Regions from separate parts of the Clostridium novyi NT genome, predicted to be linked through region 2. Evidence: riboswitches for the same ligand, from Rfam matches in the RefSeq annotation. Region 2 holds a riboswitch; each other region holds the start of a gene.
The links. Region 2 has a riboswitch for lysine ahead of NT01CX_RS08345 (Na+/H+ antiporter NhaC family protein). Riboswitches for the same ligand answer to the same signal wherever they lie in the genome.

Region 1 (7,386 bases), 220 kb from region 2:
TTTTAGGCTTTTCTTTAATTACATCTTTTTTAACTTGATTTACTAAACTTGCAGCTTCATCTTTACCTATTTTTTCACCTAAATCTCCAGTAACAACGATTTCTTCATTAGCTGCTTTTTTCTTTTTCTCATCTATCTTTTTTCCACCTTTACTGCTTTCAAAACCTTTTAATATTCCTGTAAGTGCCGCAGTGCCTGAAACTCTAAATGGAGCTGCTGCCTTAACATCGGCATTTTCTATTCCAGCAGTGATTAAAGCATTTCTTATCATGCTTTCAGTAACCCAATACATATTGTGTGTTGAAATGTTTAATCCATTTTGACCTGATGGATCTACATAAGAACATGATATAGCTTTTGTTCCTATTTGTTTTTTAGATGCCACATCTTTTAAATAACTATTTTCTTCTTTATTAGTTACCTCTATTACATTTGCTTCATCTTTATTAACTCCAAAATATTTAAGCATGTCTTCCTTTTGCTTACTATTTAAATCTGCTCCTAAAGTTACAACTTTATAAGCATCTGCATAGGCTCTTTTTACTTGAGTTGATGTAATTATAGATACAGTAAATAATGCTACTAATATTCTACTTATACTTCTCTTAAATTTCATGATTTTACTCTCCTTTACCTTCATATAGTTAAATATACTGGGTCATTTAATTAGTATATTATATCATATTTGCCAATATTAAAAGTATAAATAAAGTTACATTTTTTAATACATTTTGTTAATTAAATAAGCTACATTTTCTGAAAATCTTTTTACAGTTCTCATTCCTTCTTCATCTTTTAATGCTTCTCCTTGATCATGTCCAAATACTATATTCCAATATGTAGAACCTGGTACAATCATATCATTTATCATATAATACATTAAAATTTCTTCAATTGTAGATGTAAGTCCACCACGTCTTGCTACTGCTATAGGCCCCCCAACCATTCTTGATAAAAAATTTCCTTGTTTTTTAGATGCCATTGCTATTCTTTGAAGAGCTGTCATTGTTTCTGCCCTTGCAGTTCCCCAATAAACTGGTGTTGCAACAATTAATCCTTGTGCTTCTTTTATCTTTTCTATGATTTTATCAAATCCATCATCGTATCCATCTTGTCCATTCATACAATCCTTTAAATTCATTCCTGCGATGGATACAACTTCAGCTTCAACTCCATTTTCTTCAATAACTTTAGCACACTCTCTAAGAATCTGTACACTATTTCCTTCTTTATTTGGACTACCACTTAATAATATTACTTTTTTCATTAAAATTCCTCCCAAACTTAATATAGACTGATTTTAGCATATCCATATATTTATTTCAAAAATATTCTTCTAATAACATTACCATGATATATTGATATAAAAAACTTATTTAAAATATAACTTAATTATTTACTCATAACCCTTTCTAAATTTTTAACCTGTTCAATAGTTAATCCTGTTTTTTCTGCTATTACCTCTACCTCTAATACATCCAATAAATTTCTTGCTATATTTACTCTCTCTTTTAATGCACATTCTTCTCTAAAAATCCTCCTGTATTCTATTTCATTATCTGTTTCCTCTTCTCTTTCCTTCCAAAATGCTATAGCTTCTTTATCATTATTTAACATTTCTATGCCCTTATTTGTTATCTTAATTTCCATTTCTCTCATAACCCCAAATTTTCCTTTATACTCTATGTAGCCTTGTTTAATAAGTTCTTGAACTCTCCAAAAAATATAATCATCAGATATATTTTGATCACTGTATCCTAGAACATATCCAACTGTCCTTGCAGCTTTTCTAAATTTTTTATTTGTATTTTTTAGTATATCTATGTCAAAATACTCTTTATAAGAACTTTTCACTTTTCCGTCCTTAAATATGCGTAAAACTTCATTTTGGTTTTTTAAGGCTTCCCACATTTGTAAAATATCTTTATATGTATTTTTATTTAGCTCTTTCTTAAATTTAATATATTTATTGATATCCTTTGACATAACTTCTGAAACACTTTTGGGTATAAATGCCTCATACTCATTTTCTTCAACTAAACTTGATACATTAATAAGATATATGTTAAAACACTTATCTTTCATCAATTCTAAAGCATACATCATTCCACAAATATCTTCACTACATTCTCCATACCACATATAAATAATATCTTCTCTTGTTAACTTCGCAATTTTTCTACGATATCTGTGATAATCTCTTTTATATTCATATATATCTTCTTTAGAAATTTCTTTAGTATGACTAATACTTTTATACCATTCAATTCTATCATCTAAATTTTTAAGATTTCCAATCTTCCCTTCCGAAAGATTATCGTAAAAGGATATAACTTTTTTGCCCTTAATTATATTTTCTTTAATGGCATATTTAAAACTTCCACTAGCAGATGCCGAAAAACACATATGAATCACATTATTCATCTTTTATCCTCCAATATATTAACTAATATTTTCTAATAAAATCACAGGTTAATTATACATCATTTAAAATATAATTAAATATCATTTTCTATACAATTAAAAAACTACTGATAGTTTTGATTTATCAGTAGTTTTAGTTTATTATCTTATATTATTTTTTAATCTTCATTATTTAAATCTATATCATTTAATTCTACAACACGTGTTTTATGCTTGATTTTATATCCTAAATATAAAACTAAAAATATTGGAATTCCTATATATGCTGCAATTACTCCCAGCCAGTCTATTCCTTCTGGCTTAATATATGCAAATCCTTGTCCTAAAATAACTATTATACACATAATTAATGCTAATATAGGTCCTATTGGATATAATTTAGCTTTGTATTTTAATTTATTCATATCAAGTCCTTGTGCAACATAAGCTTTTCTAAATCTATAGTGACATAAAGCAATTCCAATCCACGCTATAAATCCCGCAAGTCCAGATGCAGCAACAAGCCAAACATATACTGTACTTTGAGCAAATATTCCTGTTAAAAAACAAATAGATGCTATAAGTGTAGTTAATAAAACAGCATTTACTGGAACTCCTTTAGAATTTGTTCTTGCAAAAACTTTAGGTGCCATTCCTTCCTTTGCCATAGAATATAACATTCTACTTGAGGCATACATTCCTGAATTTCCAGCAGATAGTATTGATGTAAGTATTACTGCATTCATTAAAGAAGCTGCAATTGCCACACCAGCTTTTTCAAATACCAATGTAAAAGCACTTTTACTTACTCCAAGTTGACTTAAAGGTACAATTGCTCCAATAACTACAATAGTTCCTAAATAAAATATTAATATTCTCCAAAATATTGTGCTTATAGCCTTTGGAATACTTTTTTCTGGTTCTTCACTTTCAGCAGCTGCTACTCCAACAAGTTCTGTTCCTTGAAAAGCGAAACCAGCAATTAAAAATATCATAAATATTGACTTTACTCCGCCAACAAATGGTCCTCCATTAGCTGTAAAATTCTTAAACCCAACAGCTTCTCCACCTATTATTCCAAAAATATTTCCTATTCCAATTAATAAAAATACAATTACAGTAACTACTTTTATACTTGCAAACCAGTATTCTGATTCTCCAAATGCTTTAGAAGATAAAACATTAAGTCCAACTATTATTATTAAAAATAGCAAACTCCAAAGCACAGGCTTTACATTTGGGAACCAATATTTCATAACAAGTCCCCCTGCTACCATTTCAGCAGCAATAGTTATAGCCCAGTTGTACCAATAATTCCATCCAAGTGCAAATCCAAGTGCGGGATCTATAAATTTGTTTGCATATGCACTAAAAGAACCGGATATTGGCATATAGGTTGCCATTTCTCCAAGACTTGTTATAAGGAAATAAACCATTATTCCTATTAATCCATAAGCTGTAAGCGCTCCACCTACACCAGCTTGATGTATTGTATCACCCATGGCTAAAAATATACCCGTTCCTATGGCACCACCCATAGCAATCATATTTAAATGTCTAGATTTTAATCCTCTTTGTAATTCTCCACTTTCCAAATTGTTTTCCAATCTAACTCCTCCTTATTGGAATCTTAAAAAACATAGTTAAGATTTTTATATGTAAATCCAATAAGTAACTAACTAAGACTAACTATATGTAAAAAAATCAAAAGTGCCATGAGCACATACTCATGGCACAAATAGTATTAACAAAATTAATAAAATTTATTCCCTAAAATAATAGCTCTCCACAAACTTTATTTGTGACAGTCTTACACATATTTTATGTAAGCCCAGCAAATAGCATTAAAGTATTATCTATAAGCTTCGGCGAAATTTCCTTTCTTATTACTTCTTAGCACTTAACTCCATAATACTACTCTTAAATCTCGCACCTCTATCTTAGTTATTTACTTTTTTAAATACTATTATATTATGCAATAAAATTTCTACATAAGTCAACATTTTTATTTAAAATTATTATTTTTATTTAGTTTCTATATTTCTTCTAGGTATAGTGAGTTTTATTTCTTTTTCTATAGTTTCTAATAATCTTTTATCCTTAGGATCTATAAATAAACACGTTTTTCCTTCTTCGCCAGCTCTTCCTGTTCTACCTATACGATGTATATAGCTTTCAGCATTTTCAGGTATATCATAACTATAAACATGAGTAACTCCTGTTATATCAAGTCCTCTCGCCGCTACATCTGTTGCTATAAGATATTGAGTATCCATATTTTTAAACTTTTTCATAACTCTTTCTCTTTTAGCTTGAGCTAAATCTCCATGTAACTTATCACAATTATATCCTCTTTTATGTAGAGCTTCCTCTAAATTATCAACCCTTCTTTTAGTTCTGCAAAATATAATTGCCATAAAAGGATTATCTTCATCTAAAACACTACATAGTGCATCTTGTTTTCTTCTATCTGTAGTTTCTACAACAAACTGCTGAATGTTTTTTAAAGTAACCTCTTCAGCTTTTACAGATACAACTTTAGGCTCTTTCATATATCTGTAAGCTAGCTTTTTAACATCTGAATTCATTGTTGCAGAAAAACATAATGTTTGATGCTTTTTAGAAGTATAACTTATTATCTTTTCCACTTCATTTTTAAATCCCATATAAAGCATTTGATCAGCTTCATCTAATACTAATGTTTTTAGTTTATCTAGCTTTATTGTACTTCTATTAAGATGATCTAAAAGTCTTCCTGGCGTTGCTATTATTAATTGTATATTTCCTTTTAGCTTTTTTAATTGAGATTGTATGTCCTTTCCTCCATATGCAGCTAATATATTAATGTCTTTAGCCTTTTTTAACTTCATAGCTTCCTCTGTTATTTGAATTGCAAGTTCTCTAGTTGGTGTAACTATAAGTACTTGAACAAAATTTGATTCTAAAGATATGTTTTCAAAGATTGGAAGTAAAAAAGCAAGAGTTTTACCCGTACCTGTTTGAGCTTCTGCTATAACATCCTTTCCCATCTTTATAAACTCTATACTATTTTCTTGAATTGGAGTTGGACTTTTAATTCCTTCTCTGCTAAGTATATCTATTATATTTTTACTAATTCCTAAATTTTTAAAGTCCTTCATTTTTTATTACCTTCACTTTCAAAATATATTTAATTTTTATTTATATAATAATCAATTAATAATATCATACTATTACCGTATTAAGAAGGATTTTTGCTTTTCTGTTTTTTATAATAAAAAAATAAATGTATTAAAATAAATTTATTTTTGCAAAAACCCTTGCACTATTTTTTATATAGTGTATACTTAAACAAGTAATCAACTTTGATTCAGAAGTAAATTATTTATTATTATTAATATTTTTGAGATTATATAGAATTAAGAACTATCTTAGTATATATAGATTTCGAAATTTTTATTAAATATTTATTTTTACAAAGAATTAAAGGAATAAAAATTTCGGAGGTACGAACATATGACAGGTACAGTAAAATGGTTTAACGCAGAAAAAGGATTTGGATTCATAACTACAGAAGAAGGAAATGACGTTTTCGCTCACTTTTCTCAAATCAATAAAGACGGATTCAAAACTTTAGAAGAAGGTCAAAACGTATCTTTTGACGTTGTTGAAGGCGCAAAAGGACCTCAAGCTGAAAACATCAGCGTTCTATAATTAATATAGAAATCAAAAACCTGAAATTAAATTTCAGGTTTTATTTTTTTATATTTTTTATTTTTAAAATAATAGTGCAAATAACTATGGCTAATACACCTCCTGTAGTATCAATTAAAACATCAATTATACGTCCACTTCTTCCTGGAACAAATAATTGATGAAACTCATCACTACAAGCATATAAAAAAGTTATTACAATTGATATTATATAATTACTTTTCATTTTAAATTTACTCTTTAAAGCAAATATAAGTAGTATGCAAAGAATAAAATACTCAGTAAAATGCCCCATCTTTCTAACAATAAAGGTAGACATTTTCCCAAAGATTCCACCTACATCTATACCAACAGAAGTTAAACTCTCAATAACAAAATCACTTTTTTCATTAGAAACTGTAGCCGGATCCTTTGAAAAACAAAAAATCACTGTCATCCAAGTTATAACCAAACCATATTTTACTACATTCCTAAGTTTTATATTTTTCATAATTAAATTCTAAATAAACTCCCTTCAATATATTTTTACAAAATAAATATTCTAAGTCATTTTATCATATTATACATAAAACTAAAAATTCATAAAAAAAGCAATTAGTTATTAAAACTAATTGCCTATAAATAATTTTTAATATTAATGATTATACTTCTTTACTTGTTGTAAATCCTGAATTGCACAAGTTTGTATCATGTTAATAGCATTAAATAAATTACTTTTTATAAATATCTTACTTGAAAATTCTAATGTAGAATTGAAACTTCTAATTAATAATTGAGCTTTAGTATGAAAATCAATTGTATCTTCAGCTAATTTTCTTATGATAACGTATTCATCAATTAAAAATTTTTCAATGTCATTTTTAGTTAAATCAACATCTACTTCATCTGAAAATAGCTTGTCACATTTATCTTTATAAAGTGAAAATTTCTTTATTAAATCATGCTGATGTTCATAATTTAATATTGCTATTGCATTTATATGTGCTAATATAAATTCCACTAAATGAGTTTTTATACCCTGTATATTCAAGTAACTTTTTTGTACCCTAGTTAAATGCATCTGTTCGAATCCAGACATTTTACAAACATTCATTAAATTTGCTGCATGATAATTTAAACTACAAGATATTTTATACATTTTATCTTCTAACTTATCATAAACCAAGCTTTTGTTTCCAGTAGAAGACAAACGTAAATACTCTAGCTCTTGATTTATAGTTCTAGCTACATAATCCATAACAACATCCCCTTTAAACGCAAATTTATTACAATAACTAGTTTATCCTTATA
Region 2 (7,386 bases):
TTTTTATATATTTTTTTATTAAGGTGGTGATAAATATGGTATGAAAGAGATCTATAGTTCATTTTTATTCATTAAATTTAAAATTTATTTTATTAGAAAAAGGAGAGTATTTTATTATGAAAACTAATTTTAAAAAATCAATTATAAATTCTTTATTAATAGCTATAGGTTTTATTCTTCATCAAATCGCCCCACCAATATTGTTTGGTATGAAACCAGATCTTTCATTAATTATGATGTTTATAATAATATTATTAAATGATGATTATAAAACCACTTTAATTTCTGGAATATTATACGGCGTTTTAACTGCACTTACTACTACATTTCCAGGTGGACAACCAGCTAATATAATAGATAAAATAGTAACATCTCACGTTATTTATTTATCTTTGATACCATTTAGAAATAAATTTAATAATCAAGTTAAAATAATTATAGAAACTTTTATAGGAACTATTGTAAGTGGTACTGTTTTTATACTTTCAGCTGCATTTTTAGTAGGTATTACTCAATCTGTATCATCTTTATTTTTAGCCGTAGTTTTACCTGCAACAGTTGTAAATTCTATAATAGCTCCTATTATATATAACGGAATAAAATTATCATTAAAACATTCAAATACAAACATATTTTAAATAAAAAAAGAGAGAATTTTAAATTTAAATCCTCTCTTTTTTATTTAATTTATTTTAGCCCCCGTATTTTATGTTGCCCTTAACTACTTACTTAACTGAACTTCATTTTCATTAACTTTTACATTTTCCTCTACTTCAACAGGTTTTCCAACAAATCTAACTATTAATCCAATTATAACTATATCTAATGGAAGAACTATATATATTGGCATTCCTAGTGATACTGGAATATATCCTGCTAAAACAGTTACCATTGCTACTACTATAGCATAGTAAAGTTGTGTCTTTACATGATCAATATGGTCACATGCAGCCCCCATAGATGACAATATTGTAGTATCTGATATTGGAGAACAGTGATCTCCAAATATAGCTCCTGTAAGTACAGAACTTACTGCTGTAATCATATATGAATGTGTCGGATTTATAGCAAAAGCTAAAGGAATTGTAAGTGGCATTAATATACCCATTGTTCCATATGAAGTTCCTGTAGCAAATGATATAATTGATGCAAGTACAAATATAACTGCTGGTAAAACAAATGCCGGTAAACTAGATGATAATTTAGCTACTAAAAAGTGTGATGTTCCAAGATCCTTGATAACCGCACTTAATGACCAAGCTAAAAGTAATATAACCCCTGTTATTATAAGTGATTTCATACCATTTACCCAAGTATCAATAGCTTCACTTAAAGTGAATATCTTTTGTGATATCCCCATTACCATAGCAACTATACTTGCAAGTAATGCTGCTTGAAATAAAACTATACTAGCATCCGATGCACTAAAACATTCTCTAATTGCTTCAAAAGATGCTGGATGAGATTGTAATAATGTAATTAAAGCCTTATCTTCTCCACCCATTATTGCTGTATATCCATTATAATAAAATCCTAAAAATGCTCCAATTATTAATACCATTATTGGAATTACTGCATTTTTTATTTTTAATACAGTTCCCTCTTTGGGTTCAAGTTCTGTCCCTTCTGATGAAACCATAGGTTTTGCAGTATCACTTACTAATTTTCCTGTAGTTCTAGCACGTCTTTCTGCCTTAAGCATTGGACCAAATTCTCTTAAAAATATAGCTGTAAACACTATAAACATTAATATTAATATATTGTAAAATCTATATGGAATAGTTTCTAAAAATATACTATACGCACTTGCATGTTGCCCAATAGCTTCAAATCCATCTTTTATTAAGCTAAGTTCATATCCAACCCATGTTGAAATAACTGCTATACCTGCTATTGGCGCTGCTGTTGCATCTATTACAAAAGATAATTTTTCTCTTGAAATTTTCATTTTATCAGAAACAGGTCTCATTATAGGACCAACTATAAGTGAATTTGCATAATCATCAAAGAATACAAAAATTCCAAGAAGCCAAGTGATTATTTGTGTACTTACTGGAGTTTTAGCCTTTTTAGATAATGATTCTGCAACGGCTTTTGCTCCACCCATTTTTGTAATTAATGCTATAAGTCCTCCAATGGCTAAACACTGTAATATAATACCTGCATTCCATTTATCTGCTAATGAATTTAAAACTTGAGTTACAACATCTAAAAATCCGTGGAATACCGCTCCTCCCACACCATAATTATTTAAAGCTAATAAAAATGTTCCAGAGAATACCCCTAAGAATAGTGATAATACTACATTTTTAGTAATAAATGCCAATATTATCGATATTAATGGTGGTAACAGCGTCCAAAGCCCAAACTTAATAGCATTTGCTTTAGCTGCATCTTGTTCTGCACCAAATGCTGTAGTTGCAAATACTACTAACATCAGCATAAGTGTGCTAATAAATATTTTTTTGTTTTTCATATTATTCCTTCCCCCTAGTTTTTCTGTATTGACATATACCGAAATTTCGTGGAAAGTTAAAATTAAAAAAGCCTTGAGCAAATTCACTCAAGGCTTACTAAATACTAAGAATAACAAAGTACCTAATAAGTTGAATGATAGCCCTCCACAAATAAAATTTGTGACAATCTTACATATATTTTATGCAAAACCAGCCATATAACCTTAAAGCATCGGTTATACACTTCGGCGATGTTTCCTTTCCTTATGCTTCATCGTGCTTTCCTCAACATAAGTACTCTTAAATACCGCACCTCTATCACTAAACTTCGATATACGCTTTCTTAAAATTCTATACTATTATTTATAAATAGTCAATAGTATAATAAATATTTTTTCATTATTTTCTACATTTTATTTAAAATTTCGCACTATAACTATATATTTATTTTAATTCCTCTTTTTAAGCTATTACTATACTCAATAAAATCGTAAATATCTTCATCAAACAAGTCACAAAATGTCTTTAATTTTTCCAAAGGTAAATCTTCTATAGCCTTTTTATTTTCTTCACAATATAAAACTATCGCCCCAATAACCCCATGAGCATCTCTAAATGCCATTCCCTTATTAACTAAATAATCCGCAGCTTCTGTAGCATTTAAAAATCCCTTTTTTACTGCATTATACATATTATCTTTTTTTAATTCTAAAGTACTTAGCATACCACTCATAACCTTTAGGGATTTTTTAACCGTATCTACTGCATCAAAAAATCCTTCTTTATCTTCTTGCATATCTTTGTTATAAGCTAGAGGTATCCCCTTCATAGTGGTTAAAAGTCCCATTAATGAACCATAAACCCTTCCTGTTTTCCCTCTTATAAGTTCCGCTGCATCTGGATTCTTTTTCTGAGGCATTATACTACTTCCAGTTGAAAATTCATCACTTATTTTTACAAAGTCAAATTCTTTACTGCTCCACAAAATAAGTTCTTCACTTAATCTACTTAAATGCATCATTATTAGTGAAAATGATGATAAAAGACTTATTAAATAATCCCTATCACTAACTCCATCCATAAAATTATCAACGCACTTTTTAAAGCCTAATTCCCTAGCTGTAAATTCTCTATCTATATTGTATGTGGTACCTGCAAGGGCACCACAGCCTAGTGGACTTTCATCCATTACTTCAATATCACTTAATAGCCTTTTTTTATCTCTATTAAACATACTGTAGTATGCCATCATATGTAACTTAAACTTAATAACTTGAGCCCTTTGAAGATGAGTATATCCTGGCATTATAACATCATTACTGTCGGCTAAATTTGTAATAACCTCTAATAATTCATTTATATATTCTATAATTTCAAAAGTTATACTTTTAGCATACATTCTCATATCAACAGCTACTTGATCATTTCTGCTTCTCCCCGTATGAAGCTTTTTTCCAACATCTCCAACTCTATTTATAAGATTAATTTCAATAAAACTATGAATATCCTCATAGTCTCCTTCAATTTTTAATACCCCATTTTCTATATCATCTAATATAGAAATCAATCCATCAATTATTATTAACTTTTCTTCCCCTTCTAAAATTCCACATTTTGAAAGCATTTTTACATGCGCAATGCTTCCTTTAATATCTTCTTTATATAATCTCTTATCAAACTTTAATGAACTATTAAAGTCTTCCATAAGCTTGCTCTCAGCATTTTTAAAACGCCCACCCCAAAGCTTCACCTAAATCACGTCCCTTTATCTCTAATATTAATTTTACATATAACTATTTATATATTAGCCCTCTTTTTATTGTGTTATTTTTATTAATTTTCTTGATTTTTAAGTTGAATCATTGCATTTATTTTGTATGGTAATCCAAATAAATTTATAAACCCTTCTGCATCTTTGTGGTCATAAAAATCACTAGCTCCAAAGGATGATATACTTTCTTCATACAATGCATTTGGTGATTCCATTCCTGCTACCATAATGTTTCCTTTATAAAGTTTTAATCTTACAGTTCCATTTACAACCTCTTGTGTTTTATCAATAAATGCATCTAAAGATTCTTTTAATGTACTGAACCATAAACCATTATAAACAAGCTCCCCATATTTTTGAGATACCATTTGTTTAAAGTGGAATGTTTCCTTTTGCATAGTTAAGTATTCAAGTTCTTTATGTGCTGCATATAAAATAGTTCCACCTGGAGTTTCGTATACCCCTCTTGATTTCATTCCAACAAGTCTATTTTCTAATAAATCTATAACTCCAATGCCATTTTCTCCACCAATTTTATTTAACTTTTCTAAGATTTCAACTGGTGACATTTCTACATCGTCTAATTTTTTAGCTTCTCCCTTTTCAAAAGTTATCTTAATATAACTAACTTCATCTTTAGCCTTTTCTGGTGGTACTGTCATACAATACATATCTGTTTTATGTTCATTTCTTATATTCTCAAGATCTCCACCTTCATGACTTATATGCCAAAGATTTTGATCCCTTGAATATATTTTTTCTTTAGTAACAGGTACTTCTATACCATTTGCATTAGCATAATCTACGGCATCTTCTCTTGATTTTATATTCCATATTCTCCATGGTGCAATTACTTTTATTGATGGATCTAATGACATTATTCCAACTTCAAAACGTACTTGGTCATTCCCTTTTCCTGTGCAACCATGACAAATATATTTAGCTCCTTCCTTATGTGCAACCTCTACAAGTTTTTTTGCAATTAAGGGTCTTGCAAAAGATGTTCCTAAAAGATACTTTCCTTCATATACTGCATTTGCTTTTACCCCTTTATATATATACTCTGACACAAACTCATCTTTTACATCTTCTACATATATTTTTGTTGCCCCTGATTTTATTGCTTTTTTCTTTATTTCATCAAAATCTTCATCTTGTCCTACATTTACACAACAAGCTATAACATCTAAATTATAATTTTCTTTAAGCCAATGTATAGTAATAGATGTATCAAGTCCTCCTGAATATGCTAAAACAACTTTTTCCTTCATTTTTATTGCCCCCTGTAAAAAATTTATTATTTGAATTAGGTTCCTAATTATGATTTTTATTTAAATACTTTATTTAAAAATAATTTTGTTCTTTCTTCTTTTGGATTATTAAATAGTTCTTCTGGACTTCCTTCCTCCACTATTTTTCCCCCATCCATAAAAATAACTCTATCAGCAACTTCTCTTGCAAATCCCATTTCATGTGTTACTACAATCATGGTCATTCCTTCTTTTGCAAGTTCTTTCATTACATTTAAAACTTCTCCCACAAGTTCAGGATCTAATGCGGATGTAGGTTCATCAAACAACATTAAATCTGGCTCCATAGCAAGAGCTCTTGCTATTGCTACCCTTTGTTTTTGTCCTCCAGAAAGTTTTGAAGGATAATATTCTTTCTTATCCTCAAGCCCAACTTTTTTCAATAATTCATGTGCTTTTTTCTTCATTTTTTCCTTATCTTCTTTTTTAACTACAACTGGTGCTTCAATTATATTTTTCTCTACTGTCATGTGAGGAAACAGATTAAAGCTTTGAAAAACCATTCCCATTTTTTCAATCTTAATTCTTGTATCATTTTTATCTTTAAAGTTTATTTTTTCTCCTTCCACATAAATTTCACCTTCATTTGGAATTTCAAGAGTATTTAAGCACCTTAAAAAAGTACTTTTTCCAGAACCAGAAGGCCCTATTATTACAAGAACTTCTCCCCTTTTTACATTTACACTTAGATTTTCAAAAACTGTTAATGTTCCAAATTTCTTAGTTAAATTCTTGGTTTGTATCATATACATTGAAAACACCTCCTTAATATACAGACAATCTTTTTTCTGTTAAAGAAAAAATAATGTTAAAAACTGTGGTCATAAGTAAGTATAATAAACCTGCCATTAAAAATGGCTCTACTGGTCTTCCAGTGGAAGACATTTGAAGTTGAGCATTTCTCATTAATTCCTCCATTGTTATCGCAGAAACTAAGGATGTATCTTTAAGCATTGTTATGAACTCATTGCCAACTGATGGAAGTATTACTCTAAATGCTTGTGGTAGTATAACCTTTGTCATTGTCTGTATATTAGTAAAACCCAAGGCTTTACATGCTTCAAATTGTCCTTTATCTATAGAAATTATTCCCCCTCTTATAATTTCAGACATATATGCTCCTGAATTTAAACTAAGTCCAATTATTGCAGCAACCATAGGCGTAAGACTTATTCCTAAAAACGGTAATCCATAATAGAAGAAAAATAATTGTAAAAACATTGGTGTTCCTCTAAATATCCATGTATAAAAGGATATAATGTATACTATAATTTTATTATTTGATAGCTTCAGTCCCGCTACAATTACTCCAATAAAACTTCCCAAAATTACAGATATAACAGTTAGCTCTATTGTTATAACACTTCCTTTAAGTAATACTGGAAGCATATTACTTAAAATATCTATTTCCACTTAACTCACCCCTTATATGCATCAAATCCAAACCACTTAACTGAAAGTTTTGATAAAGTTCCATCTTTTTTTAGTTCATTAATTATTTTTTGAACTTCATCTTTTAATGCATTATCTCCCATTCTAAAAGCTATACCCATAGGTTCTTTTGAAACCATTTCATCTAAAACTTCAAATTGACCGGGTTTTTTAGAAATATAGTATCCTCCTACTTGTGCATCCATAATTACAGCATCTATTCTTCCTATTGACATATCGCTAAAAGCCTCTGTTATTTTTCCATATTTTCTCAATTCTTTAATGTCCTTCAATTTACTTTCAGCAGTTATTTGTCCTGCTGATCCCATTTGACATCCAATTACTTTTTCCTTAAGATCAGAAAGTTTTTTTATTGAATTATTTCCTTTTTTAACTGCTATAATTTGTCCGCCTAAAA
Region 3 (7,386 bases), 1.3 Mb from region 2:
TTTTAGAATTTATATGAGATACTATTTCTACTGCTATATGATAAATTCTAGGATAACCTTTCATAATACCTCTATCTATTACAGGAAGATCCTTATAATAAGACTTTGGCATATTATATTTTATATGTTTATACTCTTTTTCTATTAAATATAAATTGTCCAAAAGCCATTCTGAAGCTGGAGTTACTTCTTTTTTTTCTTTAAGGGTTTTATCTATGTATTCATGTCCATCTAATATTTTCTTATAGCTTTTATCTAAGCTTTTTATTAATTTCTTTCTACAATTACTATTGCCTTTAGTTGAATAATTGGCTATTTCTAAGGCATGTTTTTTTAGTTCTTCTTTACTTATATTTATAGCTGGAATATCTTCTAATATATTTTCTTCACTATTTTTTCTGCAATTATTTCCCTTTATACCTACAAATATAGCGAGCAATATAAATAAAATCCCTATACTGATATAAAGCATTTAAAGTCACTCCTCTACGATTTTTACATTATAATTTCTACAAATTAACTTCATTTTACCTAAATATTATTCCCAATCTTCCCTATATTTAAACAAAAAATAAAAGAAGAAAAGAACCCCTTAATTTTTAGGTGTTCTTTTCTTAAATGTATATAATATATTTTAAATTTGAATAACTTATTTATATATTTAAAGTTCTAATTCACCTGATACTAAATCTTCATAAGATTGTCTCTTGCAAATTAGTTTACTTTGTCCTCTATTTACAAAAACCACTGCTGGTCTTGGTATCTTATTATAGTTACTAGACATAGAATATCCGTAAGCTCCTGTTGTTAATACAGCTAAAATATCTCCACTTTCTGCATGAGACACTTTAACATTTTCAAGTAAAATATCCCCTGATTCACAACACTTACCTGATATTGTTACCTTTTCTTTCGATTTAGCTTTTACGTTATTGGCAACTAAACATTCATAACTAGCTCTATAAAGTGCTGGTCTTATATTATCAGTCATTCCACCATCAACAGAAACATACTTTCTTATTTCAGGTATTTCTTTTATAGACCCTACTGTGTAAAGGGTAGTTCCTGCATTTCCAACAATTGATCTACCCGGTTCTATAACTAATGAAGGTAATTCTATATCTAATTCTTTAGAAACTTTAACAGCTTCTTCTAAAATAGCACTACAAAAATCTTCAATCTTTTTAGGAGAATCTCCTTTTCCATAGTAAATTCCAAATCCTCCACCAAGGTCTAATTCTTTTATTGTGCATCCTAGCTTTTCTTTCACTTCTTTTATTAATGCTAGCATTATTCTAACTTCATCTCTATATGGCTCTATCTCAAATATTTGAGAACCTATATGACAATGAAAACCTACAAATTCTATATTGGAAAATTTATTTGCCATTTCAACAGCTTTTAATGTTTGATTTTGAAGCAAAGTAAATCCAAATTTTGAATCTATTTGTCCAGTTTTTATATAATCATGAGTATGAGCTTCTATTCCTGGAGTAATTCTTAAAAGTATCTTTTGAACTTTATCATATTTTTTAGCTATTTTATTTATATTCTCTATTTCATAAAAATTATCAGCAACAAATCTTCCAACTCCAAGTCTAACACCCATGTCAATTTCTTCTAAAGTTTTATTATTTCCGTGGAAATATATCTTTTCCATAGGAAATTCACTTTTATATGCAGTATATAATTCCCCACCAGATACTACATCTAGACACATACCTTCCTCATTAATAAGTTGACACATTGCTATTGTTAAAAAGGCTTTCCCTGCATATGCAACTTTATTCACTTCATTATTTCCTTTGAAGTTTTCACGGTATCGTCTGCAATTTTCTCTAATTAGTTCTTCGTCCATTACATATAAAGGAGTTTTAAATTCACTTGCTAATTCTCTTGTACCTACTCCCCCTATATATAATTCATTATCCATAACTTCCATAGTTCCAAATAATCTCATCTTATATGCCCCCATTTATTAATTTCAATGTTTAAGTTTTCTCTAATAATTTCTGCCCCTGTTAAAAAATGTTACCATTCATTATATAAAAAAATATTGCGTCAAGGAACACCCTGATCGCAATATTTTATACTCCGAACTTAGTGTAACCTTGTAGCTCTCCATATTAATAACAACATGACAGCGTCATACATATTATGCATAACGCCAGATAATAAATTTGCCAATTTGATTATCTTCGGCTGTAATCCCTTTTTTTACTTATCTTAATCTGCCGACTACTAGTAAATACTCTTAATTACAGCACCTCTACCTTAGGTAACTAATTTTTATTTTATTTTTTAATTTCATTCATTTAAATTATTCATAGTCTAACATAAAAGTTGAAACTATGCAATAATTTATTTAAATGGAATTTCAATTATTTCTGGATTTATGTTTTTTTCATCTAAATTTAATATGCCAAGTGAAATTGGTAATTTAAATCTACGTGGACCTGCACTTCCTGGATTAAAGTATAATACATCATCAATTGTTTTTTCACAAGATTTATGAGAATGTCCACTAATTACAACATTAAATCCAGCTTCTTTAGGCTCTAAATCTAATTCATCTAGATTATGTAATACATATATATTTATATCTCCAACTTCTAACACTTCTGTTCTTTTTAATATATATCCAAGTTCTCCATTATCACAATTTCCTCTAACCACTGTGACAGGAGCGATTTTTCTCAGTTCTTGTATTATAGATGAATCGCCTACATCTCCTGCATGGATAATAAAGTCCACTCCATTAAATACTTTTAAAACTTCTGGTCTTAATAATCCGTGAGTATCTGAAATTACTCCTATTTTATATTTGTTCATTAAAAGTTTCTCCTTAAAAATATATTAATTAGCCACAAATTGATTGGTTTCTGATTGGTATTTATAGCCTACATTATTGAGCTTATTTTTAAGTTCTTCTACAGTAACTTCAAAATCCTCACATAAATCATCTAAACTACTAAATTGATCTCTTAATTTCATATTAATTATGCTTAATAACATATACGGATCCATTTTCATTACTCTATCTCTATTCAAAACTCTCACCTACTTTTAATATAAATTTACCCTTTAATTTATATTATACCTTATATATTACATGTTAATAAGTTTTTACTAAGAAAATAACTTTTGCAGATTTTTAATTGCCTCATTAAATTCACCATAGTTATCTATAACTATATTAATAGATTCATTTTGTTGTCTTACTGAATTTAATGTATCTTCTACAGCTGATGTATTTTCCTCAGTGATAGCTGACATATTTGATATTTCTTTGCTTATATTCACTGATGTTTCATTGATTTGTTTTATAAAATCATTTACTGTACTTGTTTCATTAGCTAAACTTTCAATACTAATATTTATATTATTAAAAGTAGCTTGAACATTCTTTAATGATTCCAAATTTACCGACAATATATCTTGAGCAGAATTTGCAGAAGAATCAGTGTCTTTAGCTTGTACTTGTATATTTTGTAGTATATCTCCTATTTCTTGAACAGAATTACTTGAGTGTTCAGCAAGTTTTCTTATTTCTTCTGCAACAACGGCAAATCCTTTACCTTGCTCTCCAGCTCTTGCAGCTTCTATTGCAGCATTTAATGCAAGTAAATTTGTTTGTGATGCTAAATCATTAATTATACTTAATATATCTCCTATTTTTATGGTATTATCTTTTAATCTTTTAGTATTATCCTTTGTAACATCCATTATTCCTTTTACTTCTATCATTTTTTTAGATAGCATATCTACTTCTTCAATTCCTTCTTTTACAGAATTCATAGTGGACTTAGATGTATCATTCATTACACTTGATGCATTTACAAGGGTATTCATTTGATGTCCACTATCTATAACCGAATTATTTATCTCATTAATACTATTTGCTTGAGATTCTATACTCTCTGCAATTTCATTAAAAATTTCAGTTAATTTTTTTGATGTTTCCTGTGTGTAATTTATATTTCCTTTTAAATTTTCATTAAACTCCATAAATTCTATTACTGAATTCTTTACCTTCTCTAAAATTAATTCTACTTGTTTTTTAGCTTCTAAAGCATTCTTTTGAGAATCATTATTAGATTTTCTTAATTTATTACTAAATGTCTCTTGTATAATTAATAAAGCTAATATTATTACTATCATAAAATTATATATGATAATTCCTTTACTTGATTCTCTAACAATAAAATCAACTTTGTCTACAAAATATAAATAGTTATTCAATAACAAAACTAAAATGCCAGTAGTAATTGTAGCTTTTATATTTTGATATAAAAAAATTAACATCATGAAAAAAAATATACATGTATACATAGATGCAAATGGTATATATTTAAACAATACATATAAAAATATTGTCATTCCTACAATAAATATATACATAGTTTGCACTATAAATACTCTTTTCAATGTTAATATTGTCATAATACTACATATTATAATCCCCAAAATAATTAATGTAGCTATATGTACAATAGGCAATTGTAACACATAAAATAAAATTGATGCTGCAAATAAAGATGGCCATAATAGTTTAACTAATAACTTGTTTTGTTGATAAATTAACCCCAAGTCCTCCATTCCACTTCCCCCTATTAAAAATAATTTAATGCAATATTTTATCTAGCCATAATTTTTATTAAAAAAATATGTTTTCTTTTACATTATACAACCTTTTACGTAATTAAAGAATACCTTTTTATAATTTTTACCTTTTATTGATTTATACTCCTCATATGCCAATTTATATATGCACTCAATCCATCTAAATCAGGAAATAATGACAACCTATTAATTCCATAATAGGACAAATCAAATAATAATTCTTTCCTATATGTTTTATCGATAATAATTCTTTCTAGTATACAATTATCACTTATATTTTTTTCTAAACTTAAATTAGCAGGGCCATGGACTGTAAATATAGCACACTGTCTTACTATTCTTTGAATATCTCCATTAGGTACAAACTTACTTATCCCCTTATTTTTAAACAATCTATTTTCTTTTGGCACAATTGTTTTAGGATCAAAATATGCATATATTACAGCATCTGAATCATAATATTTATTTACAGCAAAATAAGCTGCAATTAATGGATTATGTGTCCAGTCTAAAAATCTAGTTGCAAATCCGTAATGTTGTGCTATAGCAAGTAAATTCCAATCATCATATTTGCCAGTATCTATAAATTCTGTAGCACCCCTTTTCCACTCCTTAAAAAATTTTTCATCGTTTGATTTATTATAGGGCATCCTTCCAGCCTTAGGTACTAGCTTCCATGATGCTTTACCCTGTCCTCTAAATATCCATTTGTCATCATTTTTATATTTTAATAATGCACTATGTAATTGCTGAAAATTTTCTATTTTAACTTCTTTCATACTATTACCTCACATCATTTATAAACTTATAATTTACCTATACTTGATTATGATGTGTTTTTTTTATGTATTATATTAATAAAAAAACCTTTTAATAATAAATAATTATTTAAAAGGTTTTAATGAAATTATTGAAATTTATATGGCCTATTTGGTCTAGATTTTAAATCTAGCACTTCTTTTGCGTCAAAGAACTTTAAAAACTTGCTTCTTCTATTTCTCATACTTACTCCATCTATAGCCAATCTTCCACCATGTACAACAGGTATATTTTTAGACATTATCTCTGTTGATGCACTGTCTACAGAATAAAATAAATTAAATCCCTTTGATCTAAGATATTTAAACTTTTCACCGTTTTCTTTTATACTATCCCCATGAGGATATATGTAAATTTGAGTATCTCCAACTACATTTTTGACCTCATTTTCCCAATGATCAGCATCAATTTTTAATTTTTCAGCTGAAACCTTATCGTGTGGATTATGTCCATAACTATGACTTGCAAAACTCCATCCATTTTCTTTTAATTTATTAGCAACTTTTTTAGCTTCTGCTATTTCAGATTCACGATTAGGAGATGTTCTTTCTGTTCTATATCCAAAAACACCTTCATAACCAGTTAAAGCTATTACTCCTTTAGTACCATCTAAAGAAAAGTCCGGATGTGTTTTTATAAAGTCATCTATTATTATTACTGTTTCATTATATCCTATTTGTACTTTACCACTCTTATCTTTTCTATATGTTGCAAGATCTCCCTTATCATCTATTATAAGTTTTAGGGCAGTTGCTTTTCTCATTCCTTCATTGTACGATAAGTCATCTATTGATAAAATTAATGGTTTCTTTCCTTTTGGTATCATTAAAGATTTTCTTCTTAATAATTCTTTTCCATCCTTTTGATACTTCTCGTAAAGTTTATTAGGATCAACTAATACATAACCTTTTTCATATATAGCATTTAAAATATTCTTAAATTCATCTACAGTTACAAACCAATCATCCATATCATCAGTTTGCCACTTAGGACCGTGAAAAGCTTCATAATTGTCCAAAATTAAAGGATGAAAAAATACATGTTCAATAACCCCATTATATTGCTCCATCTCAACATTTTTATTATCCTTTTTATTCTTTAGACCCTTTTCACTGTCTATATCTTTTGTAACCCCTATATTCTTTTCAAACTTATTTGCAGCTATGCTTTTTTCATTATTTATTAGCTTGTACAATTTAATACCACTTAAAAAAGCTACTAAAATTACTATTGGAATAATAATTTTTATTAATTTATTATTTTTCACCTGTATACCTCCAGCTATTAGTTAAATTACTAAATAAAATATTACTCTATACAATTCATAAATTGTTTACAAATTTGTGACTTTTTAAATTGTTTGAATTTTTTTATTATATATTAGCTTATAAAAAAACTACTTTAATTTAAGAATCATAATTTAAAGTAGTTTTTTATAACCCCTAATCTTATTATTTATAAATTATAAAATTCTTTAAAAACTTTCATTCCATAATAATGGTCATCTACTCCACAAAGTTCTCTTATAGAATGCATAGCTAAGAGTGGTGTTCCAATATCAACTGATCTTATATTTAAATGAGTTGAAGATATTGGTCCTATAGTAGAACCTCCTCTTTCATCAGAACGATTTACAAATTCTTGAACTGGAACATCTGCTTTACTGCACAAAGCTTTAAATACTGAAGATGAATTACTATCTGATGTGTAGCTTTGGCTTGCTGCTATTTTTATAGCCGGTCCTTTATTTAATTTTGGTCTATTAGTTGGATCACACTTTTCTCCCTTATTAGGATGTACAGCATGAGCTGAATCTGATGATATTATAAAAGATTTTGATAATGCTCTAAAAAAATCTTCACGATCTCCATTTAAAGAAATCACTATTCTTTCTAGTACATTAGCTAACATATTAGAATCTGCACCTTGTTTTGTAGAACTTCC

Region 1: linked by a shared signal. The riboswitch ahead of NT01CX_RS07300 (amino acid permease) and the one ahead of NT01CX_RS08345 (Na+/H+ antiporter NhaC family protein) in region 2 are both predicted to bind lysine.
Region 3: linked by a shared signal. The riboswitch ahead of lysA (diaminopimelate decarboxylase) and the one ahead of NT01CX_RS08345 (Na+/H+ antiporter NhaC family protein) in region 2 are both predicted to bind lysine.

The regions. Positions count from the first base shown of each region.
Region 1 covers NC_008593.1:1,561,325-1,568,710, forward strand. The annotation lists gene NT01CX_RS07285 (DUF1002 domain-containing protein) at 1-616, opposite strand, end outside; gene NT01CX_RS07290 (flavodoxin family protein) at 722-1,267, opposite strand; gene NT01CX_RS07295 (DUF1835 domain-containing protein) at 1,393-2,424, opposite strand; gene NT01CX_RS07300 (amino acid permease) at 2,583-3,950, opposite strand; lysine riboswitch at 4,175-4,349, opposite strand; gene NT01CX_RS07305 (DEAD/DEAH box helicase) at 4,428-5,543, opposite strand; gene NT01CX_RS07310 (cold shock domain-containing protein) at 5,899-6,096, shown strand; gene NT01CX_RS07315 (VanZ family protein) at 6,137-6,586, opposite strand; gene NT01CX_RS07320 (hypothetical protein) at 6,731-7,333, opposite strand.
Region 2 covers NC_008593.1:1,783,137-1,790,522, forward strand. The annotation lists gene NT01CX_RS08340 (tryptophan transporter) at 117-638, shown strand; gene NT01CX_RS08345 (Na+/H+ antiporter NhaC family protein) at 722-2,476, opposite strand; lysine riboswitch at 2,607-2,782, opposite strand; gene argH (argininosuccinate lyase) at 2,893-4,206, opposite strand; gene NT01CX_RS08355 (argininosuccinate synthase) at 4,290-5,498, opposite strand; gene NT01CX_RS08360 (amino acid ABC transporter ATP-binding protein) at 5,555-6,289, opposite strand; gene NT01CX_RS08365 (amino acid ABC transporter permease) at 6,303-6,950, opposite strand; gene NT01CX_RS08370 (ABC transporter substrate-binding protein) at 6,956-7,386, opposite strand, start outside.
Region 3 covers NC_008593.1:487,578-494,963, reverse strand. The annotation lists gene NT01CX_RS02410 (GH36-type glycosyl hydrolase domain-containing protein) at 1-472, opposite strand, end outside; gene lysA (diaminopimelate decarboxylase) at 662-1,960, opposite strand; lysine riboswitch at 2,107-2,280, opposite strand; gene NT01CX_RS02400 (metallophosphoesterase family protein) at 2,362-2,832, opposite strand; gene NT01CX_RS02395 (DUF4250 domain-containing protein) at 2,857-3,060, opposite strand; gene NT01CX_RS02390 (methyl-accepting chemotaxis protein) at 3,130-4,599, opposite strand; gene NT01CX_RS02385 (FRG domain-containing protein) at 4,734-5,402, opposite strand; gene NT01CX_RS02380 (polysaccharide deacetylase family protein) at 5,531-6,709, opposite strand; gene NT01CX_RS02375 (M18 family aminopeptidase) at 6,898-7,386, opposite strand, start outside.